DNA from 2 places in the Sphingomonas sp. M6A6_1c genome. Region 1 is predicted to be linked to the other one. Evidence: riboswitches for the same ligand, from Rfam matches in the RefSeq annotation. Region 1 holds a riboswitch; the other holds the start of a gene.
What was found. A riboswitch is a leader RNA that binds a small molecule or an ion and turns the genes downstream of it on or off. The one in region 1 is predicted to bind cobalamin.

Region 1 (15,531 bases):
TCTCGGCACCGGCGGCGCGCCAGCCGTCGAGCAGATGCGGATAGGTGAAGGAGAAGGCCGCGTCGCGGGCGAGCGCGATGCGCTGCGCGGGCGGCACCAGCGGCGGCGGCGGGGCCGGGCTGCGCGTGCCGGCGTCGGCGGCGGCGCGCAGCCCGTCGAGGTCGACGTGCTCCGCGAGGAACGCGGCATAAGCGGCGACGCGTGCGTCGAGATCGGGATGTTCGCCGGCCTGGACGAGGCCGAGGTGGCGTTCGGGCAATTGGAGGTCGGCACGGCGCGGCAGGCTGCCGAAGACGCGGATGCCGATCGCCTCCATCCCCACCCGGGCAAGCCGTTCGTGGCGCGGGCTGGCGACGCGGTTGAGGATCACCCCGGCGATCCGCACCGCGGGATCGAAGCGCGCGAAGCCCGCCGCGGTGGCGGCGGCGGATTGCGCCTGGCCGGATATGTCGAGCACCAGCACCACCGGCCAGCCCATCCGTGCGGCGATGTCGGCGCTGGCGCCATTGCCGGTCGCGCCGGGGCGGGCGACGCCATCGAACAGCCCCATCGACCCCTCGGCGAGCACCAGATCGGCATTGCCGGCGCGGTCGGCGAGTCCGTCGAGCATCGCCGCCGGCATCGCCCAACTGTCGAGGTTGAACGACGGGCGCCCGCTCGCGGCGCGGTGGAAGGCGGGATCGATGTAGTCGGGACCGCTCTTGAACGGCTGCACGGTCAGCCCGGCGTCGGTGAAGGCGCGGAGCAGGCCGAGCATCACCGTCGTCTTGCCGGCGCCCGAGGCGGGCGCGGCGATCATCAGGCCCGGAATGGGGCGGGGCGTCATGCCGCATCGCCTCCGGCGAAGCGCGACTCCGCCCATTGCGGGCGGAAGCGGCGATCGTAACCGGGCGCATAGAGGCTGCTTTCGCCGAACCCCTCGGCGTCGAGGACGCGGCCGACGAGGATCAGCGCGGTGCGTTCGGGGCCGCCCGCCGCCATCGCGACGATCGTCGCGAGCGTACCGCGGACGATGCGCTCGTCGGGCCAGCTCGCCCGCCAGACGATCGCCACCGGGCAGTCCGCGCCATAATGGTTCGCCAGTTCGGCGGCGACCTCGGCGAGCCGGTGGATCGACAGGTGGATGGCGAGCGTCGCACCGGTCGCGGCGAAGGCGGCGAGCGTCTCCGCCGCCGGCATCGCGCTGGCGCGGCCGGAGGTGCGGGTCAGCACGACCGACTGGGCGAGGCCGGGCAGCGTCAGTTCGGCCTCCAGCGCGGCGGCGGCGGCGGCGAAGGCGGGCACGCCGGGGGTGATGGTCACCGGGATGCCCAGCGCGCGCAGCCGGCGCAGCTGCTCGCCCATCGCCGACCAGATCGACAGGTCGCCCGAATGGAGGCGGGCGACATCCTGCCCCGCCGCATGCGCCGCGACGATCTCGGCGAGGATCTCGTCGAGCGACAGCGACGCGGTGTTCACGATCCGCGCGCCGGGCGGGCAATGGTCGAGCAGCGCGGCGGGGACCAGCGATCCGGCGTAGAGGCAGACCGGCGAGGCGGCGATGCGGTCGCGGCCGCGCAGCGTCAGCAGATCGGGTGCGCCGGGGCCGGCGCCGATGAAATGGACGGTCATGCGGGGAGTTCCTGTGGGATGGCGAGCGCGCAGGTCGCCATACGGTCTGGCGAGATGCGGCGCGATGTGAGCAGGCGCGCGCCGGGACCCGCGGCGGCGAGCGCCGCGGCCTCGGCGACGCTGCCGGTGCCGCGTGCGGCGAGGCTGGCGGGCGAGCGGGTCGGCGTGGCGATGGCGGCGAGCGTGTCGGCGGCGATGCCGACCAGCGGCAGATCGAGCGCGTCGGCCAGCGGCCGGGCGATGCCGAGCCGGTCGGCGGGGATGGCGAGCATCGTCGCGATATGGCCCTCGCTCGCGACGACGAGCGCGGCGCGGAGCGATCCGGCGGTGGCGCCGGCGCGACAGCCGAAGCCGGCGACGATCACAAGGTCACGCTCCACTGGACCAACGGATAGCTCGCCCGCCAGCTGCGGCGGCTGCCGAGCGGCACCGCTTCGGCGAGTTCGATGCGCAGCAGATGCCCGCCGCGCCGCGCGTGCCAGCCGGCGAGCAAGGCTTCGGATTCGAGCGTCACCGCATTGGCGACCAGCCGCGTGCCGGCGGGCAGGTCGGCGGACAGTCGGGCGAGCAGCGCCTCGCCGAGCCCGCCGCCGACGAACACCGCGTCCGGCGGCGGCCGGTCGGCGAGCACGGCGGGGGCGTCGCCCTCGACGACGGCGAGCCGGTCGACACCGAGCGCGGCGGCATTGATGCGCGCGCGGGCGGCGCGGGCGGGATCGCGCTCGAAGCCGATCGCCTGCGTCGAGGGGGAAGCGAGCAGCCATTCGATCGCGATCGATCCCGATCCGGTGCCGATGTCCCACAAGGTCTCGCCGGGACGCGGCGCCAGCGCGGAGAGCGTCAGCGCACGCGCGGGGCGTTTGGTGATCTGGCCGTCATGCGCGAACCAGTCGTCGGCGATGCCGGCGGTGCGCGGCAGGATCGCGCCGTCGCCGGCGAAGGCGATGCCCAAAGCGACGGGATGCGCGATGTCGTCCAGCGCCAGATCCACCGCGGCCGCGTGGCGGATGCGTTCGCGCGGACCGCCGAGCGCTTCGAGGACGGCGATCCGCGACGCGCCGAAGCCCCGTTCGGTCAGATAGCGCGCGGTGGCCAGCGCCGCGTCGCCATCGCGGACCAGCACGATCGCGCGGGCGCGCGGCGCCAGATGCGCGCGCAGCCGCGTCGGCGGCGCGGCGTGGAGGCCGAGGCAGGCGGTCTCCTCCAGCCGCCAGCCGAGCCGCGCGGCGGCGAGCGCGAAGGTCGAGGGGGCGGGATGAGCGACCCACTCGCCGGGCGCGAGATGGCGGGCGAGCGTACCGCCCGCGCCGAACCAGAACGGATCGCCCGACGCCAGCATCACCACCCGCTGCCCGCGCCGCGCGAGCAACGGCGCGATGCCCGCCTCAAACGGCACCGGCCACGGTTCGGCCGGGCAGGCGAGCGGCGGCAGCAACGCGAGATGACGGCGCGCGCCGGTGACCCATTGCGCGGCGTCGAGCGCGACGCGGCTTGCCGTCGACAGGGCCGCCGGTCCATCCTCGCCGATCCCGACGATCGTCAGCCACGGATTGCCTTCAGCCATGCCCCATCTCCTGATCCTCGGCGGGACGAGCGAGGCTAGCGCGCTCGCCGCCGCCTGCGCGGCGCACGGGGTGGCGGCGACGCTGAGCTATGCCGGGCGTACAAAGGCCCCCGCGGCGCAGCCGGTGCCGGTGCGGATCGGCGGCTTCGGCGGGGTGGCCGGGCTGACCGAGCATCTTCGCCGGGAGCGCGTCACGCATCTGGTCGATGCGACCCACCCCTTCGCCGCGCAGATGAGCGGCCATGCCGTCGCCGCCGCCGCCGCCGCGGGCGTGCCGCTGCTCGCGCTGACCCGCCCGGCCTGGGTGGCGCAGGCCGGTGACCGCTGGACGCACGTACCCGACATCGCCGGTGCGGTGGCGGCGCTCGACGGGCCGGCGCGGCGGGTGATGCTCGCGCTCGGCCGGATGCACGTCGATGCCTTCGCCGCGCAGCCGCAGCATCATTATCTGCTCCGCTTCGTCGACCGGCCGGATCGTCCTCCGGCGTTGCCGCAGCACGATCTGGTCGTCGATCGCGGTCCGTTCACCCCTGCCGGCGACCGCGCGCTGATCGCGCGGCACGGGATCGACCTGGTCGTCGCGAAGAATGCCGGCGGCGCCGGCGCGGCGGCGAAGCTGGCGGCGGCGCGCGATCTCGCCTTGCCGGTGCTGCTGATCGACCGGCCGATGCTGCCCGCGCGCGCCGAGGTGCACGACGTCGCCGCGGTGTTGACGTGGCTGGGTCATGCCGAGCGCGGCGTATAGAGGATCGGCGCGCCGTCGCGCGCGATCAGCCGGGTGCGGCTCGATCCGACGATCACCATCGTGCGCATGTCGGCCATCGCACCCCGCGCCGCGGGCAGCGGCACGATGCGCAGCGCTTCCTCCGCGGTGGTGACGGCGCGGGCGAAGAGCACCGGCCGATCGTCGCCGCATGCCGCGCGCAGGATCGCGAAGGCGGCATCGAGCGTATCGGGCCGCGCGCGCGAGCGCGGATTGTAGAAGGCGATGGCGAAATCCGCCTCGGCGGCGAGCGCGATGCGGCGCGCGATCAGCGGCCAGGGCTTCAGATTGTCGGACAGGTTGATCGCGCAGAAATCATGGCCGAGCGGCGCGCCGGCGCGGGCGCTGGCGGCGAGCATCGCCGTGATGCCGGGCAGCACGCGGATGTCGAGGTCGCGCCAGTCGGGCGGCCCCGCCTCCAGCGCCTCGAACACCGCGGCCGCCATCGCGAACACGCCGGGATCGCCCGACGACACCACGACGACGCGCGCACCCTCCGCCGCGAGCCGCAACGCGTGGCCGGCGCGGTCGATCTCGACGCGATTGTCGCTGGCGTGCAGCCGCAGGCCCGGCCGCGGCGCGACGCGCGCGACATAAGGAATATAGCCGATCACGTCGGTCGCGCGGGTCAGCGCGTCGGTCACCTCGGGCGTGATCAGCGCCGCATCGCCCGGTCCCAGTCCCGCGATCGCCAGCCAGCCGTTGCCGCTCATGGCCGCCGCCCCTGGCCGTGGATCAGCAGGATCGCGAAATAGGGCGCGGTCTCCCCCGCCGCGGCGAGCGGGGTGACGCGCTCCTCGGGCATCGCGGCATATTCGACCAGCCAGGCCGCATCGGTGCGCCCGGCGGCGGCGACCGCACGGCGCAGCTTGGCGAGGTGGCGGCCGATCTTCATCACCACCAGAGCGTCGGTATCGTGGATGCGGCGGGTCAGCTCCGCCTCGGGCAAGGTCGCGGTGGCGATGGTCAGCACGTCGTCGCCCCAGGTGATCGGCCGGTCGGTCGCGGTCCACGCGCCCGACATGCCGGTGATCCCCGGCACGATCCGCACCGGCACGCGGCCGGCGAGCCGCGCATGCAGATGCATGAACGATCCGTAGAAGAACGGATCGCCCTCGCACAAGACCACCACGTCCTCGCCCGCCTCCGCCAGCGTGGCGAGATGCGCGGTGCAGTCGGCGTAGAAGGCGGCGAGGCAGTCGTTATACGCGGGGTCGGCGACGGCGATCTCGGTGGTCACCGGATAGTCCATCGCATATTCGACGACGTCGGTACGTAGCAGGCCGTCGACCAACCGGCGGGCGCGGCCCGCGCGGCCCTGTTTGCGGAAATAGGCGAGGTGGCGCGCGCCGCGCACCAGCCGGTCGGCGCGCACGCTCATCAGGTCGGCGGCGCCAGGGCCGAGGCCGACGCCATGGACGGTGCCGATCGTCATTCGGCGTGGCTCGCCAGCGCGTTGACCGCGGCGACGGTGATCGCGCTGCCGCCGAGCCGCCCGGCGACGATCGCGCACGGCGCCGGCTGCTCGGCCCAGAGCGCGTCCTTCGATTCGCACGCGCCGACGAAGCCGACCGGGCAGCCGACGATCGCCGCCGGGCGCGGGCAGGCGGGGTCGGCGAGCATGTCGAGCAGGTGGAACAAGGCGGTCGGCGCATTGCCGATCGCCACCACCGCACCGGCGAGATGCGGCCGCCACAATTCCAGCGCGGCGGCGGAGCGGGTGTTGGCCATCGCCGCGGCGAGCGCCGGCACCTGCGGATCGTGCAGCGTGCAGATCACCGGATTGTCGGCGGGCAGGCGGGCGCGGGTGATGCCCTCGCTGACCATGCGCGCGTCGCACAGGATCGGTGCGCCGCCGGCGAGCGCGGCGCGCGCCTGCGTCGCGAAGCCGGGCGAGAAGCGGATCGCGGCGGCGAGCTCGACCAGGCCCGCGGCGTGGATCATGCGCACCGCGACCGGCTCCTCCTCGGCCGGGAAGCGGGCGAGATCGGCCTCGGCACGGATGATGGCGAACGAGCGGCGATAGATTGCGGCGCCGTCGGTTTCGTAGCTATGCGACACGGGAGGAGCTTTCGAGCAGGGCGATGAGGGCGTCGGGCGACAGGCCGGCGATGGTGGCGGGATCGCCGGCACGCGCGTCAAAGGCGAGATCGAAACGGCCGTCGCGGCCGGTCGCGACGACGTCGGCGGGCGCGGCGCGGGCGCAGCCCTTGGCGCATCCCGAGACGTGCAGCCGCCCGGCGACGTGCGGCGCGAGGCGCAGCGCGAGCGCGCGCGTCGCGACGGTCGCCTGCGGGCAGGCGGGGGCGCCGACGCAGGCGTCGACGGCGAGGTCCGCGGCCGCGAAGGCGGGAAGGCCGGGGCCGGCGGGATCGAGCCCCTCGACCAGCACTGTCCGCCACGGCGTCACGCGGATGCCGGTGACGCCCGGCCGGCCGGCGAGATCGGCGAGCGTCGCCGCGTCGATCCGGCCGAAGGGCAGGCCGATCGCGGTGCCGCAGGCGGGGCGTGGCGGGCGCGTCTCGCGTTCCCCGGGCGCGGCGACCCCCGCAGGGCTTGCCGGCAATGGTGCGACATGGCGCGCCATCCGACCCGCTTCGACGCCGCCGCTCGCGACGAACCATTCCGCCAGCGCGATCAGCGCGGTCGCTTCCTCGCCCCGCGCCAGCGCGTACCCGTCGGCGCGGCCATCGGCGCGCAGGATCAGCCCGGTCGCGCCACGTTCGATCCGGAAGTCGGCGGGGCTGCCGGTCAGCACCGGCGCGCGCCCCGCATCGATCGCGATGCCGATCTTGCCGGGCAGCGGCGGCAGCGCGTCGAGGCGATCGAGCAGCGCGCAGGCGATGCGATGCGTGTCGTCGCCCTCCCGCCAGTCGGGCGCGATCAGCAGCGCGCGCGCCTCGCGCACCGGGTCGGGATCGACCAGTCCGGCGGCGACCAGCGCGGCGAGCGCGACCGGCCAGTCCGCCTCGCGCATCCCGCGCAGCTGGAGCGCGGCGCGGTTGGTCAGGTCGATCAGGCCGTTGCCGTGCGTGCGTGCCACCGACGCGATCGTCCGCGCCTGCGCCGGCGTCAGCCGGGCGAGCCGCGGGCGGACGCGCAGGATCAGCCCGTCGCCCGCCGCCATCGGCTGCCACGCGGTCGGGCACCAGCCGCGCACGACGCTCATGCCAGCACCGCGAGGATCGCGTTGCGCCGCGTCGGCCACAGGCCGGAGCGGTGCAGCGCGGCGAAGCGCGCTTCCATCGCGGCGAGCGCGGCGGGATTGGCGGCGGCGAGGAAGGCGCGCACCTCGTCGCGGCCGAGCGTCGCATCGTAATAGAGGTCGATCAGCTCGGGCGTCACGACGCGCGCGAGATGCGCGAAGGCGCCGAGATGGTCGAGCGTCGCGGCGATCTCGGCAGCGCCGCGGAAGCCGTGGCGCATCATGCCGTCGATCCACGCCGGCTGCGTCGCCCGGCCGCGGACGACGCGCGCGATCTCCTCGCGCAGGGTGCGCGCGCGCAGCCGCGCGGGATCGCGCGCGTCGAGATGGTACAGCGCCGCGCGGCCGCCCGCGACCGCCTGCGCGGCGGCGAACCCGCCTTCGTGCGCGGCATAATCGGCGGCAAGCAGCAGGTCGCTTTCGGGCAGGTCCTGCAGATGGACGAAGGCGTCCGCGGCGGCGACGCGCGCGCGCAGGCCGGCGGCATCGGCATGGTCTTCGGCCCCGTCGAAGGCGAAGGACGATGCCGCCAGCCACGCCTCGCCCGCCACGGCACGCGCCGCGTCGGTATAGGTGTCCGCGGCGTCGCCGATGCCGAGCCCGTAGCGGCCCGGCGCGGGGCCATAGACGCGCGGCGCGGCGGCACGGCCGACGAAGGGGTTCCAGTCGGCGGGCTCGTCGCGCGCCGCCAGCGCCCGCACCGCCTGCCCGAACAGCGTGCACAGCGGCGCGAACGTGTCGCGGAACAGGCCGGAAATGCGCAGCGTCACGTCGATCCGTGGTTGGTCGAGCATCGCCAGCGGCAGGATGTCGACCCCGGTGACTCGGTCCGAGCCCAGGTCCCAGACCGGCGCGGCGCCGAGCAGGTGCAGCGCCATTGCGAATTCCTCACCGGCGGTGCGCATCGTCGCCGATCCCCACAGGTCGACCACCAATCCGCGCGGATAGTCGCCGTGATCCTGCAGGTGGCGGCGGATCAGTTCGTCGGCGAGCCGCTGGCCCTGCAGATGCGCCGAGCGCGACGGCACCGCACGCGGATCGACCGCGAACAGATTGCGCCCGGTCGGCAGCACGTCGGTACGGCCGCGGTGCGGCGATCCCGCCGGGCCGGCGGCGACGCGGCGGCCGGCGAGCGCGGCGAGCAGCCCGTCGCGCTCCGCCGCGCCGCACGCGCCGCGGCCGAAGACGTGCAGGCCGTCGCCGAAGCGGCTGTCCTTCACGTCGCAGACGAAGGCGTCGATGCGGGTGATCGCCTCGGCGGCGGTGGTCGCACCGGCGAGATCGAGTTCGGCGGCAAGGCCGATCGCCTGCGCCTCGTCGGCGATGTCGCGCTGCAACCGGTCGCGCCGCGCCGGGTCGAGCCCGTCGGCGTTGGAGAATTCGTCGAGCAGCGTTTCCAGCCGGCCCAGCCCCGCGCCGCCCTCCGCCGCGATCATCGGCGGCGGCAGATGGCCGAGCGTCACCGCGGCGGTGCGCCGCTTGGCCTGCGCCGCCTCGCCGGGATCGTTGACGATGAAGGGATAGAGGATCGGCAACGGCCCGGTCAGCGCCTCCGGCCAGCAGGCGTCGGACAGCGCCACCGCCTTGCCCGGCAGCCATTCGAGCGTGCCGTGCGCGCCGACCTGGATCGCCGCATCGCAGCCACGGGCGCGCAGCCAGAGATAGAAAGCGACATAGCCGTGGCGGGGGACGCGCGACAGGTCGTGATAGTCGTCGGCGCGGGTCGCGGGCGTGCCGCGTTCGGGCTGGAGCGCGACCAGCGTCGCGCCGCGCAGCGTCGCGGCGAAGCGGAAGGCGCCATCGGCGACCGCGGGATCATGCTCGGGCTCGCCCCAGGCGGCGGCGAGGTCGTTGCGCAGGCTCGGCGGCAATGCGGCGAGCGCGGCGCGATAGGCGGCGACCGGCCAGCATAGCCGCTCCGCGGTCAACGCCTCGGCCAGCGGCGCGCCGGCCGCGACCGCGTGCCCGGCCGTGGCGAGGTCGGCGAGCATCGCCTCCGCCGAGGCGAGCGCGTCGAGCCCGACCGCATGCGCCACCTGGTGGCTCTTGCCGGGATAGGTGGAGAGGATCAGCGCCAGCCGCCGCGCCGCCGGTGCGGTCCGGCCGAGCGAGACCCAGGCGGCGACGCGATCGGCGATCGCCGCGATGCGGGCGGGGTCGGCGCGATGCGCGCGGCGGGCGTAATCGAGATCGGGATCGCGCACCGCATCCTGCTTGCAACTGGCGATCCCGGCGAAGATGCGGCCGTCGACCTCGGGCAGGACGACGTGCATCGCGAGATCGGCGGGCGACAGGCCGCGCGCGCTCTCCGCCCAGGCGGCCTGCGTCGAGGTGGCGAGCGCGACCTGGAAGACCGGCACGTCGGCGCCGTCGAGCGGCGATTCGGCATCGTCGCGCGCCGAGAAGGCGGTGGCGTTGAGGATCGCGACGGGGGCCAGCGCCCTGACCCAGCGCGCGATCCAGCCGCGCGCGTGCGCATCCTTGAGCGACGGCGCGAACAGCGGGACGACGTCGAAGCCGCGCGCCGTCAGCGCCCCGGCGAGCGCCGCGACCGGATCGAGATCGGCGGCGAGCAGATAGGAGCGGTAGAAGGTGAGCAGCACCCGCGGCCGCGCCGCCGGCCGCATCGCGAGCGCCGCGGGGCAGGTGACGCCGTCCGCCGGGGTCCAGCCGCCGACCGGCGGAACCGCGCGCACCCCGCGCACCGGTCCCGCCGCCAGCCCTGCGGCGAGCGCGAGCTGCGCGAGGGCCGCCTGTGCCGCGACCGCGCCGCCGGTGTCGCACAAGGCGGCGAGTCGGCCGAGCGTCGAGCCCGGCACGGTCGAGGCGGCGGCCAGCGCGGCGTCCTCGCGCCCGTCGGCGGCGAGCACCGCCAGCGCGATGCCCTGCGTCCGCGCCAGCGCCTCGACCTGTTGCAGGCCGTAGGACCAATAGGAGCGGCCGCCGATCAGCCGGATCAATATCCCCTTCGCGCCCGCCAGCGTGCGCTCGACATAGGTATCGACCGACAAGGGATGCGCGAGATCGGCGAGGTTGGCGAGCCGCAGCGACGGCAGCGGCACGCCGCCGCCGCGCGCGGCATGCCAGCCGGCGGCGAACGCGCCGAGGTCGCTGTCGGAGAAGGACAGGACGACGAGATCCGCCGGCCGCTGGCCGAGATCGCGCGGCGTGGCGGTCTCCTCCAGCCCGTGGCTCTCGCGGAAGACGATATGCATCGTGGGTGCTCAGCCGTTCAGCACGGGTCCGATCGTCGCGGGATCGATGCGGTCGTGCTCGGCGATGACGACCAGCCGGGTGGCGCGCGCCTCGTCCGGCCGCCACGGCCGGTCGTATTGCGTCCGCACCCGCGCGCCGACCGCCTGGACGAGCAGCCGCATCGGCTTGCCGCGCACCGCCGCATAGCCCTTGACGCGCAGAACGTCGGACTCGCGCGCGAGCCGCTCGATCGCTGCGACGAGCACCGCTGGGTCGTCGATCTCGCCGGTCTCGTGGACGAGGCTGTCGAAATCGTCGTGCTCATGTTCGTCCTCGCCATCGTGATGCGACGGGCGGGCGGCGATGTCGTCCTCGGCGGCGGCGTCGAGGCCGAGGATCACCGCGGGATCGATCACGCCGTCGACCAGCTCGACCACCGGCACCGGCCGCGGCGCCTCGGCGGCGATCACCGCGCGGGCGGCGGCGACGCCCTCCGGCCCGGCGAGATCGGCCTTGGTCAGCAGCACCATGTCGGCACAGGCGAGCTGGTCCTCGAACACCTCGGCCAGGGGCGTCTCGTGGTCGATCCCCGGATCGGCGGCGCGCTGCGCGTCGAGCGCGGCGACATCGGTGGCGAAGCGGCCGGCGGCGACCGCCTCGGCATCCGCCAGCGCGATGACGCCGTCGACGGTGATGCGCGAGCGGATCGCCGGCCAGTCGAACGCCTTCAGCAGCGGCTTGGGCAGCGCGAGGCCGGAGGTTTCGATCAGGATATGGTCGGGGCGCGGATCGAGTGCGAGCAGCGTCTCCACCGTCGGGATGAAATCGTCGGCGACGGTGCAGCAGATGCAGCCGTTGGCGAGTTCGACGACATTCTCCGCCGGGCAGTCGGGAATCGCGCAGCCCTTCAGGATGTCGCCGTCGACGCCCAAAGTGCCGAATTCGTTGACCACCACCGCGAGCCGGCGGCCATTGGCGTTGCGGATCAGATGGCTGATCAGCGTCGTCTTGCCGGCGCCGAGGAAGCCGGTGACGATGGTGACGGGCACCTTGGTAAGCCGGGAGGCGGCATGGGGCAGGGGATCGGCCACGGATGTTCCTTCGCGAGCGCCGCGACGACGAAAGCACGGTGGGGCCACATATCGCCGATGCGCGAGCGACGGACGGGCGCTTCGCATGTCGCCCGCGCCACGCACCGATGCGGGCCAACCGCATGGGTCTTCGTCGCTCAGACGGAACACCGTGCCCCGGCCATCCCCTGGACCAAAGCAAGAGCGACCTTATCGCCGGCAGGTTTCCTGGCTCGCGGGTCATGGTTCGGGGCACGGCCTTCCCGGATCGGGCGAACCCTTGCCAGTGGCCGCCTTCCCGACAGGGGAAGGCATGTGTCCGTCACTCGCCGCTTACAGTTGCAGGGACAGCCGCGGCATTGGAGCCGAAGCCCCGCACCGCATTCCCATTTACGCCCCCTTGCGAAGGGCACCGACGCGATCATGGCACCGGGAACCGGCACCGCCGATCGACTTAGCCGCTACCGCCGGCTTTGCCAATCGCGCAGGCGAGCGCGGGCGACCGGCACTCTGTACGGTATCGTACATAGCCCGTTTCCGGTCGACTTGCGGCCGTTAACCATTAGAGCCCGTGCGCAGCAGGAAGGGTTCTCCCGATCCTTCGTGTGCAGTTCTCCAGGACTGTCGGAGCCGTCGCCGCATCCGTGGTGGCGGCTCCACCTCGACCGCGTCAGTGCGCGGCGAGAAGCGCGGCCTGATCGTCGATCAGGCGGCTGATCGAACGTTGCAGCGTGTCGTGCGACACCGGCTTTTCGATCACCGTCGATCCCGGCGGACATTCGCCGCAGCGTTCGGGATAGCCGGTGACGTAGAGGATCGGGATGTGGCGGCCCCCGGCGATCCGCTCGACCGCACTCACCCCCGAGCCGTGCGCGAGCTTGACGTCGGCGATGATCATCCCCGGCGTGCAGCGCTGCGCCGCCGCTTCCGCCGCCGCCTGCGTCTCGGCGATCTCGGTGCTGTCGGCCCCGGCGAGCAGCGCGGCGTCGGAGACGAACTGCCCGAACAGATAGGAATCCTCGATGATCAGCACATGGGTCATGACGCCTCCCGGCAGTGCCCGGACGCCGGCAGGCCAGAGGTGGCGATGCTTTCTCCCGAACCGGCCCCTAATGCGTCATCCTGATCTAAGTTCCTGATCGAGGTGATTTTTGTCCTGACGGAAGGCGTCATGCGTCCGGTCCCCGCGACGATGCGTTGACGCCGCTGACAAGGAGAGAATGATGACCGAGACCACCAACCCCGCCGACCACGCTAGCCCCGCCGAAGGCTTCGGCGATCTGCCGATCCAGCCGACCGGTTCGGGTGTCGCGGATCTCGAAATCGCCTATGAGCAGATGAAACTCGCCGAACAGGCGGAGGCAGACGTCGGTTCGGTCGCGGTGACGCCGACCGACACGAGCGAGGCCGCCGTCGAGAGCGCCGCGCACCCGAGCTGATCGACGGGCGGCGTGACGGGACGGCGACGCGGCCGCGTGGCGCGCCAAGGAGAATGACGATCTTCCACCTGATCTTTGCGACGCCGTCCCTGTACGTCATCGTCCGTTGGCTGTTGCCGCTGTCCCTGCCGTTCTGGGCGAAGGGGGGCGTCGCGGTGACGTTGCTCGCCGCCTCGCAATATCATTTCTGGAGCCGCCTTTCGTCGGGATCGGTGTTCGCCCCCGAATTCCCCCGCGGCATCGTCATCCTGTTCAACTGGGCCTTCGGCGCGCTCGTGCTGCTCGCGCTGCTCCAGATCGTGCTCGATCTCGGCACGCTCGCCACGATGCTGGTCCGGCGCGAGGTGGCGGGGGCACCCGACGCGGCGCGCTACGGTATCGCCGGCGTCGCGGCGCTGCTCGCCGCGATCGGCGTTGCCGGCGCGATCCGGGTGCCGCCGGTCCGCGACGTCACCGTCGCGGTAAGCGACCTGCCACCGTCGTTCGACGGCTATCGGCTGGTGCAGCTCACCGACCTGCATATCAGCCGGCTGTTCCCGCAGCGCTGGACGCGGGCGGTCGTCGACCGGACCAATGAAGCGGGCGCCGACCTGATCGTCGTCACCGGCGACTTCATCGACGGATCGGTGGACATGCGCCGCGCCGACGTCGCCCCGCTCGCCGGGTTGCGCGCGCCCGACGGCGTCTATGCGATTCCCGGCAACCACGAATATTTCTTCGATTATGCCGGCTGGATGCGGCACCTGTCCGGGCTCGGCTTTCGCATGCTGCCCAATGCGCATCGCGTGCTGACCCGCGGTGGCGACGGGCTCGTGCTCGCCGGGGTGACCGACGCCTCCGCGCCGTCGCATGGCGAGGCCGGCCCCGATCTCGACGCCGCCTTGGCGCACCGGCCGCCGGCCGCGCCGGTCATCCTGCTCGACCATCAGCCGCGCAACGCGCGCCTGGCGGCGGCGCGCGGCGTCGCGCTGCAACTGTCCGGCCATACGCATGGCGGGATGATCGTCGGGCTCGACCGGTTGTTCAGGCCCGCGAACGGTGGCTTCGTGTCGGGCCGGTATGCGGTGGACGGCATGACGCTCTACGTCAGCAACGGCACCGGCCTGTGGCCGGGCTTCGCCTTGCGCCTCGGCCGGCCGCCGGAGATCACCCGGATCACGCTCCGCACCGCGCCCGCGGCGGGCTGAGCTACAGGCCGAGCTTGTCGAGCGCGGCGGCGAGTTCCGTGTCGATCGCCGCCGCCTCGCCCTTCGGCGTGAGGCGGTTGAGCGCGGTCTGCACGCGGGTCTGCGCGACCTGCAGCGTCTTGTAGCGCACCTCGCGCGTCGCATTGGTCCGCCACGACGGGCTCTCGCCCAGCAACGCCGCCCATTTCGCTTCCTCGACGGCGAGGATCGCCAGCGCCAGCCGCAATCCGTCGCGCCGGCCGCGGGCATAGTCGTCGGACGGGGGCGGGGTCTTCACGCCGGCGCCACGCCATCGGCGTTGACGAGATCCGGCCCGACCAACGTGCCGACCAGCCGCACGCGCTTCTCGACCAGATCGACCGGCGTGCGGTGCAGCTCCAGCTCGAACCGGCCGCCCGAATCGCGGCGCAGATAGAAGGCGCCGCCGTCGCGGATCAACGTGCCGGTTTCATCGACCCTGGTTCCGATCGCGATCATCTTGGCGGTGCCTCGTGCTGGTGATGCCGGAAGAGGCGGCGGGGGAGAGCCGCGGGCTCGCATCCCCCGCCCATCCGGTCGGGCCGTTGCCGGTCTTGCCGGCGGCTCCTCTCCTGCCGTTTCTTGTCTATCCGCCCGAACACGGTGGCCACGACGTGCCGGATGTCAGGGCAAAAAGAAAGGCCGATCGAGACGACCGGCCGTAAAAGTTTTTAGGAGAGGATGCCTGAAAGGCACGCTCTTTGTGCAGCGCAGCACCTGTTCCCGCAAGTGCAAATGGTAGCGCTCAACATGCAAAGTTTGCAATCGCGATGGGAAACGCGTTTCGGGCCGGTCAGTCCTGCTTCTTGCCCGAATTGGCGAACAGCACCGCCGCCGCGACCGCGGCGGAGCCGATGCCGACGCCGATGATCCGCATCGGCCAATGGCTCTTGGTCGACGGATCGCGAGTCTTCGCGGCGGCGTCCTGCTGCGCCTTGGCCGCGGCGGCCGCGGCGAGAATCTCATTGGGCTGATCCGACATATTACTCTCCCTTGCCCCGCTTATAGCGCGCGCGGAACGCGTTCGCGAACGGGGTCAGTTCCCTGGCTGCAATGGCCTGCCGCAGGTCCGCCATCAAGCGTTCGTAGAACCAGATATTATGCTCAGTCATCAGCATTGCGCCGAGAATCTCGCCGGACCGGACGAGATGATGGATATACGCACGGCTCCACGTCGTGCAGGCGGGGCAGGCGCATTCGGCGTCGAGCGGCCCCTGGTCCTCGGCGAATTTCGCATTGCGCAGATTGATCGGCCCGCCGCGGGTGAACGCCTGCCCCGTCCGCCCCGACCGCGTCGGCATGACGCAGTCGAACATGTCGATGCCGCGCTCGACCGCGCCGACGATATCGTCGGGCTTGCCGACCCCCATCAGATAGCGCGGCTGGTCCGCGGGCAGTTGCGCGGGCGCGAAGTCGAGGCAGCCGAACATCGCCTCCTGCCCCTCGCCGACCGCGAGGCCGCCGACCGCATAGCCGTCG
Region 2 (15,531 bases), 180 kb from region 1:
CGCGGATGCCGATGGTCAACGCCGACTGGCGCGCTTCGAACGTCGCGATGCGCAGCGACGGAATGGTGCCGTCGGCAAGGTTGAACAGGCTGAGGACGTGACGGTCCTGCAAGCCTTGCGTGTTGAGCACGCTGATCGAGATCGGCGTCTTCTGCAGGTTGGTCTCGCGCCGGGTCGCGGTCACCACGATGTCCTGCAACTGGCTGCCGCCGGTGTCGGGATCGGGATCGGCGACGACCGCCGGTGCTGCCGGGGTGTCGGACTGGGCCTGTGCGAAGGCCGGAGTGGCACCGGTTAGCGCCAGCAGTGCCGCGCCAGCCAGCAGGTACGCACGCGCATGAGAAGAACCGGACAAAGAACGTCCCCCTGAGAATGTTATGTGATGAACCGCGCCACTAGCGGCGGTGGAAGTATTCTCCGTGACTGTTCGGTGACGCCGGTCGATGCATCGATGTCATCTTGAGTTCATGTTGGGGTCGTTGCCGCTGCGTAGGGAGGGGCGGGCGCGTCAGGCGCCTCCCGAACCGCTGCCGGGGACCGACGAAAACGCGCAAATATATGCGAATGCTATGCGTTTTTCGGAAAGCGATCTCGCTTTGCTACGCCCGGCCTGCCTAATCGCACTGCCTGGGACGCGCCCCGCCGTCGATCATGACGACCCGGCCGCGACCAAAAGGGTAACGTGATGATCGTCTATCGTTTATGTGGCGCCGCGCTGCTGTGCGGCCTGCCGGCTTCCGCCCTCGCGCAATCCGCCGCGAGCGACACCGCACCGCCGCCGGCGGTCACCGTTTCGGGTTCGGTCGGGCTGGTGTCCGACTATCGGTTCCGCGGCGTGTCGCAGTCCGACAAGGACATGGCGGTGCAGGGCGGCCTGACCATCGCGCATGACAGTGGGCTGTATGTCGGCACCTGGGCGTCGAACCTCGCCGGCTGGGGTACGTTCGGCGGCGCGAACATGGAGCTTGATCTGATCGGCGGGTACAAGCACGCGCTGGCGCCCAATGCAACGCTCGACGTCGGGCTGACCTGGTACATGTACCCTGGCGGCGCCGACAAGACCGACTTCGCCGAACCCTATGCAAAGCTGACCGGCACCGCCGGTCCGGCGACGCTGACCGCCAGCGTCGCTTATGCGCCCAAGCAGCAGGCGCTGGGCCGCTGGTATCGGACCGGTGCGGAGGCGGCGGCGGGCGTCTATACCGACCGCGGCGACAAGAAGGACAATCTGTACCTCGCCGGCGACGGCGCGCTGGCGGTCGCCGGTACGCCGCTGACCGCGCGTGCGCATGTCGGCCATAGCTGGGGCAATGACGGGCTGGGGCCGAACGCGACGAGCGTGACGCCGACCGGCGATTATTGGGACTGGTCGCTCGGCGCCGACGCGCATTGGCGCAGCCTGACGCTCGGCGTGAGCTACGTCGACACCGACATCAGCGGCCGCGACTCCGCCTATCTCCAGCCGAGCTTCAGCCGCGGCCAGGACGGCCGCGGCAGCATCGCCGACGGCGCGATCGTCGTCGGCCTCACCGCCGCTTTCTGAGGACACCGCCATGCACGATTTGCTGTGGATCGCGATTATGATCGGGCTGGTGGCGGCGACGCTCGCCTACGCCCGGCTCTGCGACAACGCCTGACCGGAGACGCACGCCATGACGCTCGACCTGTGGCTGGCGGCGCTGACCGCGCTGGGCCTGCTCATCTATCTCGTGGCGGTGCTCATCCGCCCCGAACGCTTCTAGAAAGGAGCGCATTCCCATGACCTTGCAGGGATGGATCCTGATCCTCGCATTCGTCGGCATCCTGCTGGCGCTGACCAAGCCCGTCGGTATGTGGCTGTTCGCCCTGTACGAGGGGCGGCGCACGCCGCTCCACGCGCTGCTCGGCCCGGTCGAGACCGGCTTCTACAGGCTCGCCGGCATCGACCCGACCGCCGAACAGGGCTGGCGCCGCTACGCCGTCCATATGCTGATCTTCAACGTCGCGCTGATGGCCTTTACCTATGCGGTGCTGCGCTTGCAGGGCGTGCTGCCCGGCAATCCGCAGGGGCTCGCCGGTCTGTCGCCCGACCTCGCGTTCAACACCGCGGTCAGCTTCACCACCAATACCAACTGGCAGAGCTATGGCGGCGAATCGACGATGTCGAACCTCAGCCAGATGCTCGGGCTGACGATCCACAATTTCCTGTCGGCGGCGACCGGCATCGCGCTCGCCTTCGCATTGTTTCGCGGCTTCGCGCGCCGCGAGGCGAAGGCGATCGGCAATTTCTGGGCGGATTGCACGCGCGTTACGCTCTACCTGCTGCTGCCGCTCTGTATCGTCTACACCGTGTTCCTGATCGCCAGCGGCGTGCCGCAGGCGCTCGCCGGCGTCGTCGACGTCACCACGCTGGAGGGGGCGAAACAGTCGCTGCTGCTCGGCCCGGTCGCCAGCCAGGAGGCGATCAAGATGCTCGGCACCAACGGCGGCGGCTTCTTCAACGCCAATAGCGCGCATCCGTTCGAGAACCCGACCGCGCTGACCAACATGGTGCAGATGCTGTCCATCTTCCTGATCGGTTTCGGCCTGACCTGGACGTTCGGCAAGGCGGTCGGCAACACGCGGCAGGGCTGGGCGATCCTGTCGGCGATGGTGATCCTGTTCCTCGCCGGCGTCACCGTCACCTATTGGCAGGAAGCGGCGGGCAACCCCGTGCTCCACCACCTCGGCGTCGGCGGCGGCAATATGGAGGGCAAGGAGGTACGTTTCGGCGTCGCCGCCTCGTCGCTGTTCGCGGTCGTCACCACCGCCGCCTCGTGCGGCGCGGTCAACAGCATGCACGACAGCTTCACCGCATTGGGCGGGCTGGTGCCGCTGTTCAACATCCAATTGGGCGAGGTCGTGATCGGCGGCGTCGGCGCTGGTATCTACGGCTTCCTGCTGTTCGCGATCCTCGCGGTGTTCGTCGCCGGGCTGATGGTCGGGCGCACCCCCGAATATGTCGGCAAGAAGATCGAGAGCCGCGAGGTCAAGCTCGCGGTGCTGGCAATCGCGGTGCTGCCGCTGATGATCCTCGGCCTCACCGCCTTGTCGTCGGTGGTGGCACCGGGGCTGGCGGGGCCGCTCAACAAGGGGCCGCACGGCTTCGGCGAGATCCTCTACGCCTTCACCAGCGCGGTCGGCAACAACGGCTCGGCCTTCGCCGGGCTGAGCGCGAACACGCCCTATTACAACGGGCTGCTCGGATTGGCGATGTGGGTGGGACGGTTCTTCATCATCGTGCCGATGCTCGCCATCGCCGGCAGTCTCGCCGCCAAGAAGCACACGCCGGAAAGCGCCGGCTCGTTTCCGACCACCGGCGGCCTGTGGGTCGGCCTGCTCGTCGGCATCGTGCTGATCCTCGGCGGGCTCACCTTCCTGCCGGGCCTCGCGCTCGGTCCCATCGCGGATCATCTCGCCATGATCCACGGCCAACTCTCCTAAAAGGCGCCGCACATGGCACGCGCACAAACCAAATCCCTGTTCACCGCCGACCTGATCCTGCCGGCGATCGGCGATGCGTTCCGCAAGCTCGATCCGCGCCAGCTCGTCCGCAACCCGGTGATGTTCGTCACCGCCGTCGTCGCGCTGCTGCTCACCGCCTTGCTCGCAGTCGGCAGCGACGGGCTGACCATCGGCTTCAAGCTGCAACTCGTCGTCTGGCTGTGGCTGACGGTGCTGTTCGGCACCTTCGCCGAGTCGCTGGCGGAAGGCCGCGGCAAGGCGCAGGCGGCCAGCCTGCGCGACGCCAAGGCGGAGCTGCGCGCCAAGCAGCTGATCGGCGTGGCCGATGCGTGGGAATGGGTGCCCGCCAGCCGGCTGTCGATCGGCGACGTGGTGCTGGTCGAGACCGGCGACCTGATCCCCAGCGACGGCGAGGTGATCGCCGGCGTCGCCTCGGTCAACGAGGCGGCGATCACCGGCGAGAGCGCGCCCGTGATCCGCGAGGCGGGCGGCGACCGTTCGGCGGTGACCGCGGGCACGCGCGTCATCTCCGACAGCATCCGCGTGCGGGTGACGGTCAATCCGGGACAGGGTTTCCTCGACCGGATGATCGCGCTGGTCGAGGGCGCCGAGCGGCAGAAGACGCCGAACGAGATCGCGCTGACCATCCTGCTCGTCGGCCTGACGATCATCTTCCTGATCGCGGTCGGCACGGTGCCGGGCTTCGCCGCTTATGCCGGCGGGTCGATCCCGGTGTCGATCCTCGCCGCGTTGCTGATCACGCTGATCCCGACGACGATCGCCGCATTGCTGTCGGCGATCGGCATCGCGGGCATGGACCGGCTGGTGCGCTTCAACGTGCTTGCCAAGTCGGGCCGCGCGGTGGAGGCGGCGGGCGACGTCGACGTGCTGCTGCTCGATAAGACCGGCACGATCACGATCGGCGACCGTCAGGCAAGCGAGTTCCGCGCGGTCGCCGGGGTCAGCCCGAGCGAGCTCGCCGAGGCGGCGCTGCTCGCCAGCCTCGCCGACGAGACGCCGGAGGGCCGCTCGATCGTCACGCTGGCGCGCGAACGTTTCCAAGTCGCCACCGCGCGGCTGCCCGACGATGCCGAGGTGATCGCGTTCACCGCGCAGACGCGTATCTCGGGCGTGCAGATCGGCGCGACCCTGATCCAGAAGGGCGCGGTCGATTCGATCCTGCGCGCCAATGCGGGCGCGGGCGAGACCGCGGCGGCGACCGAGCTGCGCCGCGCCACTGACGAGATCGCACGCGCCGGCGGCACCCCGCTCGCGGTGGCGATGGACGGGCGGCTGCTCGGCGCGATCTTCCTCAAGGACGTGGTCAAGGCGGGCATCCGCGAACGCTTCGGCGAGCTGCGCACGATGGGCATCCGCACGGTGATGATCACCGGCGACAATCCGCTGACCGCCGCGGCAATCGCCGCCGAGGCGGGGGTGGACGACTTCCTCGCCCAGGCCACGCCCGAGGACAAATTGGCGCTGATCCGCAAGGAGCAGCAGGGCGGCAAATTGGTCGCGATGTGCGGCGACGGCACCAACGACGCGCCCGCCCTGGCGCAGGCCGATGTCGGCGTCGCGATGAACACCGGCACGCAGGCGGCGCGCGAGGCGGGCAATATGGTCGATCTCGACAGCGATCCGACCAAGCTGATCGAGGTGGTCGGGCTCGGCAAGCAATTGCTGATGACGCGCGGCGCGCTGACCACTTTCTCGGTCGCCAACGACGTCGCCAAATATTTCGCGATCATCCCGGCGATGTTCGTCGCGCTCTATCCCGGGCTCGGCGTGCTCAACGTGATGGGGTTGGCGACGCCGCAATCGGCAATCCTCAGCGCGATCATCTTCAACGCGCTGATCATCCCGCTACTCGTGCCGCTGGCGCTGAAGGGCGTGGCGTACAAGCCGATGGCGGCGGGGCCGCTGCTCGCGCGCAACCTCGCGGTCTACGGGCTGGGCGGGCTGCTCGCCCCCTTCGCGGGGATCAAGCTGATCGACCTCGCCGTGGGCGGCCTGGGACTGGCGTAACACGCAACATCTGCCCCTCCCGCGGGCGGGAGGGGCGAAAGGACCGACGATGACTTCCGATTTCACTTCCGCGCTACGTCCCGCGCTCGTGCTGACGATCCTGTTCGCAGCCTTGCTCGGGATCGGCTATCCCCTTGCGATGACCGGTATCGGACAGACGCTTTTCCCCGTTCAGGCTAATGGCAGCCTCGTCACCGCGGGTGGCAGGGTGATCGGCTCGACCGTGGTCGGGCAGGCGTTCGTCAGCGACCGCTATTTCCAGACGCGGCCCTCGGCCGCCGGGAAGGGCTATGACGGACTGGCGTCTTCCGGCTCCAACCTCGGCCCCGCCAGCAAGGCGCTGGTCGCGCGCGTCACGCCCGACGTGGCGAAGCGCCGCGGCGAGGGCGCGACCGGGCCGCTGCCCGCCGATCTGGTCACCGCGAGCGGTTCGGGGCTCGACGCCGATCTGTCGCCCGCCGCGGCGCTGGTGCAGGCGGCGCGGGTCGCGCGGGTTCGCGGCCTGCCGGTCGGGACGGTGCGCGCACTCGTCCAGCGGGAGGTGGAGGATTCGCCGTTCGGCGATCCGCACGTCAACGTGCTCGCGCTCAACCGGGCGCTCGACGCGGGCCGGTGAACGACGCCGCCGCCCGCCCCGATCCCGACGCCCTGCTGCGCCATGCCGCGCAGGAGGGGCGCGGGCGGCTGAAGATCTTCCTCGGCGCCGCGCCCGGCGTCGGCAAGACCTACGAGATGCTGTCCGAGGGCGCGGCGCAGGCGCGCGAGGGCGTCGACGTCGTCATCGGCGTGGTCGAGACGCACGGGCGCAGCGAGACCGAGGCGCTGACCCGCGGCTATACGATCGTGCCGCGGCGGACGGTGGTACACGAGGGCCATGGCCTCGCCGAGATGGACCTCGACGCGATCCTGGCGCGGGCGCCGCGGCTGGTGCTGGTCGACGAACTCGCGCACAGCAACGCGCCGGGCAGCCGCCACGCCAAGCGCTATCAGGACGTCGAGGAGCTGCTCGCGGCGGGGATCGACGTCTATTCCACGGTCAATATCCAGCACGTCGAGAGCCTTAACGACGTCGTCGCCGGCTTCACCCGCGTCCGGGTGCGCGAGACGGTGCCCGACCGCATCCTCGAACTGGCGGAGATCGAGGTCGTCGATATCCCGCCCGACGAGCTGATCGAGCGGCTGAAGGCGGGCAAGGTCTATCTGCCGCAGGAGGCGACGCGGGCGCTCGCGCATTTCTTCTCCAAGACCAATCTGTCGGCGTTGCGCGAGCTGGCGCTGCGCCGCGCCGCACAGGCGGTCGATGCACAGATGCTCGACCATGTCCGCGCGCTCGGCGTCGGCGGCACCTGGGCGGGCGGCGAGCGCGTCGTCGTCGCGGTCAGCGAGGCGGCGGGGGTGGAATCGCTGGTCCGCGCCGCCAAGCGGCTCGCCGATGCGCTGCATGCGCCGTGGACCGCGGTGTTCATCGAGACGCCGCGCACGCAGGGGTTCGGCGCGGCGGAGCACCGTCAGGTCGCCAGGGCGATGAACCTGGCGACGCAGCTCGGCGGGGCGGCGGCGGCGGTGCCGGCGCAGACCGTACTCGCCGGGCTCAAGGCCTATGTCGGCGAGGCGCGCGCGACGCAGCTCATCGTCGGCAAATCGTCGCGATCGCGCTGGTTCGAGCTGCGCCACGGCTCGATCGTCGACCGGCTGGTGCGCGAGGCGCCCGATATCGCGATCCACGTGCTGCCGATGGCCGCCACGGCGCGCGGTCCGCGCCGGGCGCCGCCCGACCGCTGGGGCAGCCGCAGCGGCTATGCCTGGACAGGGGCGATGGTCGCGGCGGTGACCGGGATCGCCAGCGCGCTGTTCCATATCCTCGACCTCGGCAACGTCGCCTTGCTCTACCTGCTGCCGGTGATGATGGCGGCGAGCCTGTTCGGCCTGTGGACCGGGCTGTTCGCCGGGCTCGCGTCGAGCATCGCCTATAATTTCTTCTTCCTGCCGCCGACCGGCACGCTGACGATCAGCAATCCCGAAAACGTCGTGTCGGTGCTGGTGCTGCTCGGCATCGCGATCGCGACCAGCCACCTGACGGCGCGGGTGCGGGCGCAGGCGGACATCGCCGCGGCGAGCGCGCGGACCAATGCGGCGCTCGCCGGCTTCCTGCGCCAGCTCACCCGGCTGAACGATCCCGTCGCGGTGGCGCAGGCGATCTGCGAGGAGGTCGGGCAATTGTTCGGGCTGCGCACGGTGATGCTGGTCGCCGAGGGGGCGGGGCTGGCGGTGCAGGCGGCGAACGGCAGCGACTATCGGCTCGAGACAATGGAGATGGCGGCGGCGCAATGGGCCCATGACGGCGGCGCGCCGGCGGGGCGCGGCTCGGCGACGCTCGCCGCGTCGCAATGGTTCTTCCAGCCGCTGGTGACCGGCGAGCGGACGCTCGGCGTGCTCGGTCTCGCCAACGAGGCGGGCGGCGATCCGCTGCGCCCCGACCAGATCCCGCTGTTCATGAACCTCGTCGAACAGGCGACGCTGGCGCTCGAACGGCTGCGGCTGGAGATCGAGACGCGCGACCTCGGCGCGATGCGCGAGCGCGAGCGGCTGCGCACCGCGCTGCTGTCGTCGGTCAGCCACGATCTGCGCACGCCGCTAACCGCGGTGATCGCCGCGGCCGCCGAGCTGCATCATGGCGCCACGCCGGAATTGATCGCGACGATCGAGGGCGAGGCGGCGCGGCTGCATCGCTTCGTCGCCAACCTGCTCGACATGGCGCGGGTCGAGGCGGGGGCGCTGACGCTGCGCATGGAGGCGGTCGACCTCGCCGATGCGGTCGCCGGCGCGGCGCATGACGCCCGCCGCGCGCTTGAGGGGCATGCGGTGCAGCTTGACGTGCCGCCCGACCTGCCGCTGGTCCGCGCCGACCAGCAATTGCTCCACCATTGCCTGCTCAACCTGCTCGACAATGCCGGCCGCTATGCCGATCCCGGCACGCCGATCCGCGTCGAGGCGCGCCATCGCTACGGCGTCATCCTGCTGTCGGTCGAGGACGAGGGGCCGGGCCTGCCGCCGGGGCGCGAGGCGGAGGTGTTCGACACCTTCCGCCGCTTCGCCGGTTCGGATCGCGCGATCGGCGGCACCGGGCTGGGGCTGGCGATCGTCAAGGCGTTCGCCGCGGCGATGGGCATCGGCGTCGAGGCGGCGAACCGGCAGGATCGGGCGGGCGCGCGCTTCGGCCTGTCCTTTCCGGCGGCGTTGATCGTGCGCGACATGGCGGAGGAGCGCGACTGATGGCGGCCAAGATATTGGTGGTGGACGACGAACAGCCGATCCGCCGGCTGTTGCGCAACACGCTGGAACGCGCCGGCTATGCGGTGGTCGAGGCGATCAACGGCCGCGAGGCGCTCGCGGCGGTCGCCGCCGAGACGCCCGACGCGGTACTGCTCGACCTCGGCCTGCCCGATCGCGACGGGCTCGAACTGGTGCCGCTGATCCGCCGGGCGGGCGATGCGGTGATCCTCGTCGTCTCGGCGCGCGACGCGACCGACCAGAAGGTCGCGGCGCTCGATCTCGGCGCCGAGGATTACGTCACCAAGCCCTTCGACGGCGAGGAATTGCTCGCGCGGTTGCGCGCGGCGCTGCGCCACCGCGGCATCGATGCGGCGGCGGCGAGCGTCATCCGCCGCGACGGGCTGGAGATCGACCTCGACCAGCGGATCGTCCGGCGGGGCGGCGAGGCGTTCCATCTGACGCGCAAGGAGCATGACGTGCTCGCGGTGCTCGCCCGCCATCCCGGGCGGGTGGTGACGCACCAGCGCATCCTGGCGGCGGCCTGGGGCGGCGACGACGATCCGCGGGTCGAATATCTGCGCATCGTCGTGCGCAACCTGCGCCTGAAGCTGGAGGAGCCGAGCGCGACGGGAAGCGTGATCGCCAACGAATTGGGCGTGGGATATCGGCTGCTGGTGGGGTGAGGGCGTTTCGGTACATTCCTCCCCGTGCCGGGGAGGAATTGGGGGCGGCCGTCAGGACTCCCGTCCCGGAAACGGCTGCAACGGCAGCACCATGCCGGCGGCGACGAAATAGACCTCGCGCATCGCCGCCGCGACCTGCTGGTTGAGCCGGCCCGCGGCGTCGCGGAAGGCGCGGCCGAGCGGATGGTCGGGGACGATGCCGAGGCCGACCTCGTTGCTGACGACGAACAGCGGCAGCGGGGTCGCGGCGAGCGCGGCGAGCAGGGCGTCCGATCGCGCCGCGACATCGTGGTCGCCGAGCATCACGTTGGTCAGCCAGAGCGTCAGACAGTCGATCAGGATCGCGCCCGTCCCGATCCCGCCGATCGCCTCGGGCAGCGCGAGCGGGCATTCGACGGTCGTCCAGCGCGCGTCGCGGTCGGCGCGGTGGCGGGCGATGCGGTCGGTCATCTCGCCGTCCCATGCCTCGGCCGTGGCGAGATAATGGAGCGGGCCGGCGCAGCGCTCGGCGGCGGCCTGCGCCAGCCGGCTCTTGCCCGAGCGGGCACCGCCCAGGAACAGCGTCTTGGCTGCGATCATCTTGCCTTCGTCTCCGCGGGGTTATAGGGGCGCCGATGCGACAGGTTCCCAGAGATGGGATGAAAAGGGAACCCGGAAGCGAGCCTGAGGCTCGCCAGCCGGGGCTGCCCCCGCAACTGTGACCGGCGAGCCCTGCTCCTCCGTGTGCCACTGGATCATCCCGATCCGGGAAGGCCGGGCAGGGCGACGACCCGCGAGCCAGGAGACCTGCCCGTCGCGGTTGTCCTTCGTGCGGACGGGGTGTGCCGGCGCGATCGAGGGTTTCCTCGCGAGACGACGATGTTGGGGGCGTTGCGCGGCGGACCAAAGGTTCCGGCGAATCCGCGGTGCGTGCTCCCGTTGTTGCAACGAGGGGAAAACCATCGTGACGAAATACGCCTGTCTCATCCTGCTGCCGTGCATCGCGGTCGCGACACCTGCCTTCGGACAGAATGCGCAATCGACCAGTGGCCTGGAGCAGGTCGCCGACGCCGGCAGCGACATCCTCGTCACCGCCAATCGCGAGGCGCGGCCCGCGTCCACCGTCGGCCAGGCGGTGACCGTCCTCGACACCGCGACGATCACCCAGCGGCAGGCGGTCGTCGTCGCCGACCTGCTGCGCCAGACGCCCGGCGTCAGCGTGACGCGCAACGGCGGCGTCGGCACCGCGACCTCGGTCAACATCCGCGGCGCGGAGAGCGACCAGACCGTCGCGCTGATCGACGGGATCAAGCTCAACGATCCCTCGTCGCCGGGCGGCGGCTTCGACTTCGGCGGGCTGCTGATCGGCAATATCGCGCGGATCGAGGTGCTGCGCGGCGCGCAATCGGTGCTGTGGGGCAGTCAGGCGATCGGCGGCGTCGTCAACCTCATCACCCGCCAGCCGACCGAACAGGTCGCGGTCAACGCGCGCGTCGAGGGCGGCTGGCACGAGACCGGGCAGGGCTTCGCCAACGTCTCGGGCAAGATGGGGCCGGTGTCGGCGAGCCTGGGCGGCGGCTATTACACCACCGAGGGCATCTCGGCCTATGCGCCCGGCACGGAGCGCGACGGCTATCGCAACTATGCTGCCAACGGCAGCCTCGGCATCGCGCTGGCGTCGACCGTGTCGGTCGACCTGCGCGGTTTCTATTCCAACGGCCGCACCGATATCGACGGCGGCTTCCCTCTGCAGGACACCCGCGAATACGGCGAGTCCGAGCAGTGGACCGGCTATGCCGGCCTCAACGCGGCGCTGTTTGGCGGCAAATTGCGCAACCGCTTCGGCTATGCGCACACCGATACCAACCGGCACAATTACGATCCCGACGGCACGCCGACCGAGACCTTCGCTGGCAAAGGGCGCAACGACCGGATCGAATATCAGGGCGTCGCCGATCTGAGTTCCGCGGTGTTCGCCACCTTCGGCGCGGAGCGTGAGGTGTCGCGCTTCACCACGGCGAGCTACGGCGGGCCGGTGACGCAGGGACGGGCGCGGATCTTCAGCGTCTATGGCCAGCTCGCGGTGACGCCGATCGCCGGGCTGACCGCGACCGGCGGCGTGCGCCACGACGATCACAATCGCTTCGGCGGCGCGACGACCTGGTCGGGCAGCGGCGTCTATACGCCCAACGACGGCGCGACCGCGATCCGCGCGAGCTATTCGGAAGGGTTCAAGGCGCCGTCCTTGTACCAGTTGCAGAGCGAATATGGGAATGGCGCGCTGCGCCCCGAACGCTCGCGCGGCTGGGACGCGGGCGTGACGCAGAAGGCGCTCGACGGCGCGGTCGAGGCGAGCGCGACCTATTTCCGCCGCACCTCGTTCGACCTCATCAATTTCGTGTCCTGCGACACGTCGGTGGGGATTTGCGCCGACCGGCCGTTCGGCACCTATGACAATGTCGCGCGGGCGCGGGCGCAGGGCGTCGAATTCGCGCTGACGCTGCGCCCGGTCGAGGCGCTGACGGTCAGCGCCGCCTACACCTATCTGGATGCCAAGAACCGTTCGACCGGCACCGCCAATGCCGGCCGCGACCTGGCGCGGCGGCCGGACAACAGCGTGTCGGTCAACGCCGATTATCGCTGGCCGTTCGGGCTGACCACCGGCGCGACCGTCACCGCGGTGGGGGACAGTTTCAACAATGCGTCCAACACGCAGCGGCTCGACGGCTATGTCGTCACCGACGTGCGCGCGTCCTTCCCGATCGTCGACCATGTCGAGGTCTATGGTCGGATCGAGAATGCGTTCGACGCGCGCTATCAGACGATCCTGCAATATGGCCAGCCGGGGCGCGGGGCCTTCGGCGGCGTTCGCCTGACCTATTGATGATCGTCCCGCGCCCGACCGCCCCGCATCCCTGGGCCACCTTCTGCGCTCATGGCGGGCGGGTGGCGGAGGCGCGCGCGGCGTTCGGCCGCGCGGACTGGATCGACCTGTCGACCGGGATTGCGCCGTGGAGCTGGCCGGTCGAGACGCTCGTGGGGCTCGATCGCCTGCCCGAACCGACGGAAATCGCGGCGCTGGAAGCGGCGGCGGCGCGGGCGTTCGGCGTCGCCGACGCGGCGCAGGTCGTCGCGGTGCCGGGGACCGATCTGGCGATGCGGCTGCTCGCGCCGCTGATCAGCGCCCGCGCGCCGGCGGTGCGGCATCCCGGCTATGCCGGGCATCGCGCGGCGTGGCCGGAGGCGGAACTGGTGGCGGAGGGGCCGGGCGACCACGACCTGTTCGTGCTGGCGAGCCCGGCCAATCCCGACGGGCGCATCGCCGATCCGGCCGGCCTGCTGGCGACGACGATGCCGCTGGTGCTCGACGAAGCCTATGCCGACCCTGCGCCCGGCCTGTGCCCGCAGGCGTCTGACCGGCTGATCGTGTTGCGATCGTTCGGCAAATTCTATGGTCTGCCGGGATTGCGGCTCGGCTTTGTGGTGACGGGGGCGGGGATCGCCGGCGGGCTGCGCGCGATGCTCGGCGACTGGCCGGTGTCGTCGCCGGCGGTCGCGATCGGCACCGCCGCCTATCGCGATGCCGCATGGCGGCGGGCGCAGGCGAGCCGCATCGTCGAGACGGGGGTGCTGCTCGATACGGTGCTGCACGAGGCCGGGCTGGCGCTGGCCGGCAGCGCGCCGTTGTTCCGGCTGATCGCCTGCGACGATGCCGCGCGGCTGTTCGAGACGCTCGCGCATCATGCTATCCTGACCCGTCCCTTTGCCGACCGGGCCGACCGGCTGCGCATCGGCCTGCCGCGCGGCGCGGCGGCGCTCACCCGCCTCGCCGCGGCCCTCGAGGAGTATCGCTCATGACCGACGACTATGCCTGTCACAACGCCCGCATGGCGAAGGTCGCCGCGGCGCGCGAGAAGATGCAGGCGCGCCGTACGCTCGAACGCGGCCTGCTGATCGTCCACACCGGCAACGGCAAGGGCAAGTCGTCCTCCGCCTTCGGGATGGCGATCCGCAGCATCGGCTGGGGCCTGAAGGTCGCGATCCTCCAGTACGTCAAAGGCAAATGGGAAACGGGCGAGCGCAACTTCTTCGAGGCGCATCCCGATCTCGCGACGTTCGAGGTAATGGGCGAGGGCTTCACCTGGGATACGCAGGACCGCGCGCGCGACATCGCCGCGGCGCAGGCGGCATGGGAGCGGTCGAAGGCGATGATCCTCGATCCGGGAATCGATTTCGTCATCCTCGACGAGCTCAACATCGTGCTGCGCGACGGGACGCTGGCGATCGACGATATCGTGGCGTTCCTCAAGGACCGGCCGCTGACCAAGCATATCTGCATCACCGGCCGCCATGCCCGGCCCGAGCTGCTGGAGATCGCCGATCTGGTCACCGAGTTCGGCGAGGTGAAACATCCCTACAATGCCGGGTTCAAGGCGCAGAAGGGCGTCGAATATTGATCCGGCCGCTCGCCGTTGCGCTCGCCGCGCTGCCGCTGCTGTCGGCGGCCCCGCCGCCGCGGCCCCCGCGGATCGTGTCGATCAATCCGTGTATCGACGCGGTGCTGATGCACGTCGCCGACCCCGCGCAGATCGCCGGGATCAGCCATTATTCGCAGGACCCGCGCGCGACCTCGATTCCCCTGACGCAGGCGAGGCGCTTCACCGCGACCTCGGGCACCGCGGAGGAGGTGGTGGCGCTGGCGCCCGACATGGTGCTGACCGGCCCGCATGTCGCGCCCGCGACGATCGCGGCGCTGACCCGGATGAAGATTCGCATCGTCCAATATCCGGTGCCGGATACGGTCGTGGAGAGCGAGGAGCAGGTGCGCGACATCGCCCGCGTCGTCGGCCATCCGCAGCGCGGCGTGGCGCTGGCGGCGCGGATCGCGGCGGCGGCGCGGCCGGCGGCGGTGACGCCGGTGCCGGCGCTGATCTGGCAGTCGGGCGGGCTGGTGCCGGGTAGCGGCACGCTGCCTGCCGAACTGCTGCGCCGCGCCGGGTTTCGCGACATGAGCGCGGTCTATGGCTTGAAGAAATGGGACGTGCTGCCGCTCGAATATCTCGTCGCGCGGCCACCGCGCGTCTTGCTGTCGACCGCCGCGGCGGACGTCGGCGAGGATCGGATGACGTCGCATCCGGCGGTGCGGCGGCTGGCGGGGCGGATCACCGTCGCCCCCTATCCGACGCGGCTGATGAATTGCGGCGGGCCGACGATCATCGCGGCGATGGCGCGGCTGCGACAGGTGCGCGGGGGATTCGGGGCATGACGCGGCTCAATATCGGACTGGTGGTCGCGCTGCTCGCCGTCGCGGCGCTGTCGGTCGCGGCGGGCAAGGTGTGGGTGCCGTGGGACGCGTGGACCGCCACCGATCCGCGTTCGATCATCATCGTCGAGCTGCGCCTGCCGCGCACCGTGCTGGCGCTGGTCGTCGGCGCGGCGCTCGGCCTGTCGGGGGCGGTGATGCAGGGCTATCTGCGCAATCCCCTCGCCGATCCGGGGCTGTTCGGCGTGTCGACAGGCGCGGCGTTCGGCGCGGTGCTGGCGCTCTATTTCGGCTATGCCGCGCAGATATGGCTGTTGCCGGGCTTCGCGCTGGTCGGCGCGGGGGTGACGATGGCGTTGCTCGCGCTGATCGCGGGCCGCTCGGGTAGCCTGATCCTGTTCACGCTGGCGGGGATGATCCTCACCAGCATCTTCGGGTCGCTGACCAGCCTTGCGATCAGCCTCGCGCCGACGCCGTTCGTCTCGTCGCAGATCGTGACGTGGCTGCTCGGCGCGCTGACCGACCGGAGCTGGGACGACGTCAAGGTCGCCGCGCCGCTGGTCGCGGTCGGTGCGGCATTGCTGTTCGCCACCGGCCGCTCGCTCGACGCGCTGACGCTCGGCGAACAGGCGGCACGGTCGATGGGGGTCGATCCGGCGCGGCTGCAATGGCTGGTGATCGCCGGGGTGGCGCTGACCGTCGGGGCGTCGGTGGCGACGGCGGGGCAGATCGGCTTCGTCGGGCTGATCGTGCCCCATATGGTGCGGCCGTTCGCCGGGCATCGACCGTCGGCGATCCTGCTGCCCTCGGCGCTGGGCGGTG

Region 2: another riboswitch for cobalamin. It lies ahead of ACLBWH_RS12805 (TonB-dependent receptor plug domain-containing protein); the one in region 1 lies ahead of cobW (cobalamin biosynthesis protein CobW).

What each region holds. Positions count from the first base shown of each region.
Region 1 is NZ_JBKEZO010000005.1:166,911-182,441, forward strand. Features, by position in the region: gene ACLBWH_RS11900 (cobyrinate a,c-diamide synthase) at 1-826, opposite strand, end outside; gene cobM (precorrin-4 C(11)-methyltransferase) at 823-1,611, opposite strand; gene ACLBWH_RS11910 (cobalamin biosynthesis protein) at 1,608-1,976, opposite strand; gene cbiE (precorrin-6y C5,15-methyltransferase (decarboxylating) subunit CbiE) at 1,973-3,175, opposite strand; gene ACLBWH_RS11920 (cobalt-precorrin-6A reductase) at 3,174-3,920, shown strand; gene cobJ (precorrin-3B C(17)-methyltransferase) at 3,899-4,651, opposite strand; gene cobI (precorrin-2 C(20)-methyltransferase) at 4,648-5,373, opposite strand; gene ACLBWH_RS11935 (precorrin-8X methylmutase) at 5,370-5,999, opposite strand; gene ACLBWH_RS11940 (cobalamin biosynthesis protein CobG) at 5,989-7,107, opposite strand; gene cobN (cobaltochelatase subunit CobN) at 7,104-10,358, opposite strand; gene cobW (cobalamin biosynthesis protein CobW) at 10,368-11,429, opposite strand; cobalamin riboswitch at 11,610-11,840, opposite strand; gene ACLBWH_RS11955 (hypothetical protein) at 12,079-12,450, opposite strand; gene ACLBWH_RS11960 (hypothetical protein) at 12,632-12,847, shown strand; gene ACLBWH_RS11965 (metallophosphoesterase) at 12,901-14,034, shown strand; gene ACLBWH_RS11970 (hypothetical protein) at 14,036-14,311, opposite strand; gene ACLBWH_RS11975 (DUF5818 domain-containing protein) at 14,308-14,511, opposite strand; gene ACLBWH_RS11980 (hypothetical protein) at 14,846-15,034, opposite strand; gene tgt (tRNA guanosine(34) transglycosylase Tgt) at 15,036-15,531, opposite strand, start outside.
Region 2 is NZ_JBKEZO010000005.1:343,967-359,497, forward strand. Features, by position in the region: gene ACLBWH_RS12760 (TonB-dependent receptor) at 1-355, opposite strand, end outside; gene ACLBWH_RS12765 (TorF family putative porin) at 686-1,543, shown strand; gene kdpF (K(+)-transporting ATPase subunit F) at 1,653-1,742, shown strand; gene kdpA (potassium-transporting ATPase subunit KdpA) at 1,759-3,462, shown strand; gene kdpB (potassium-transporting ATPase subunit KdpB) at 3,475-5,511, shown strand; gene kdpC (potassium-transporting ATPase subunit KdpC) at 5,561-6,127, shown strand; gene ACLBWH_RS12790 (DUF4118 domain-containing protein) at 6,124-8,784, shown strand; gene ACLBWH_RS12795 (response regulator transcription factor) at 8,784-9,467, shown strand; gene cobU (bifunctional adenosylcobinamide kinase/adenosylcobinamide-phosphate guanylyltransferase) at 9,519-10,043, opposite strand; cobalamin riboswitch at 10,072-10,275, shown strand; gene ACLBWH_RS12805 (TonB-dependent receptor plug domain-containing protein) at 10,411-12,330, shown strand; gene ACLBWH_RS12810 (aminotransferase class I/II-fold pyridoxal phosphate-dependent enzyme) at 12,330-13,304, shown strand; gene cobO (cob(I)yrinic acid a,c-diamide adenosyltransferase) at 13,301-13,903, shown strand; gene ACLBWH_RS12820 (ABC transporter substrate-binding protein) at 13,900-14,712, shown strand; gene ACLBWH_RS12825 (FecCD family ABC transporter permease) at 14,709-15,531, shown strand, end outside.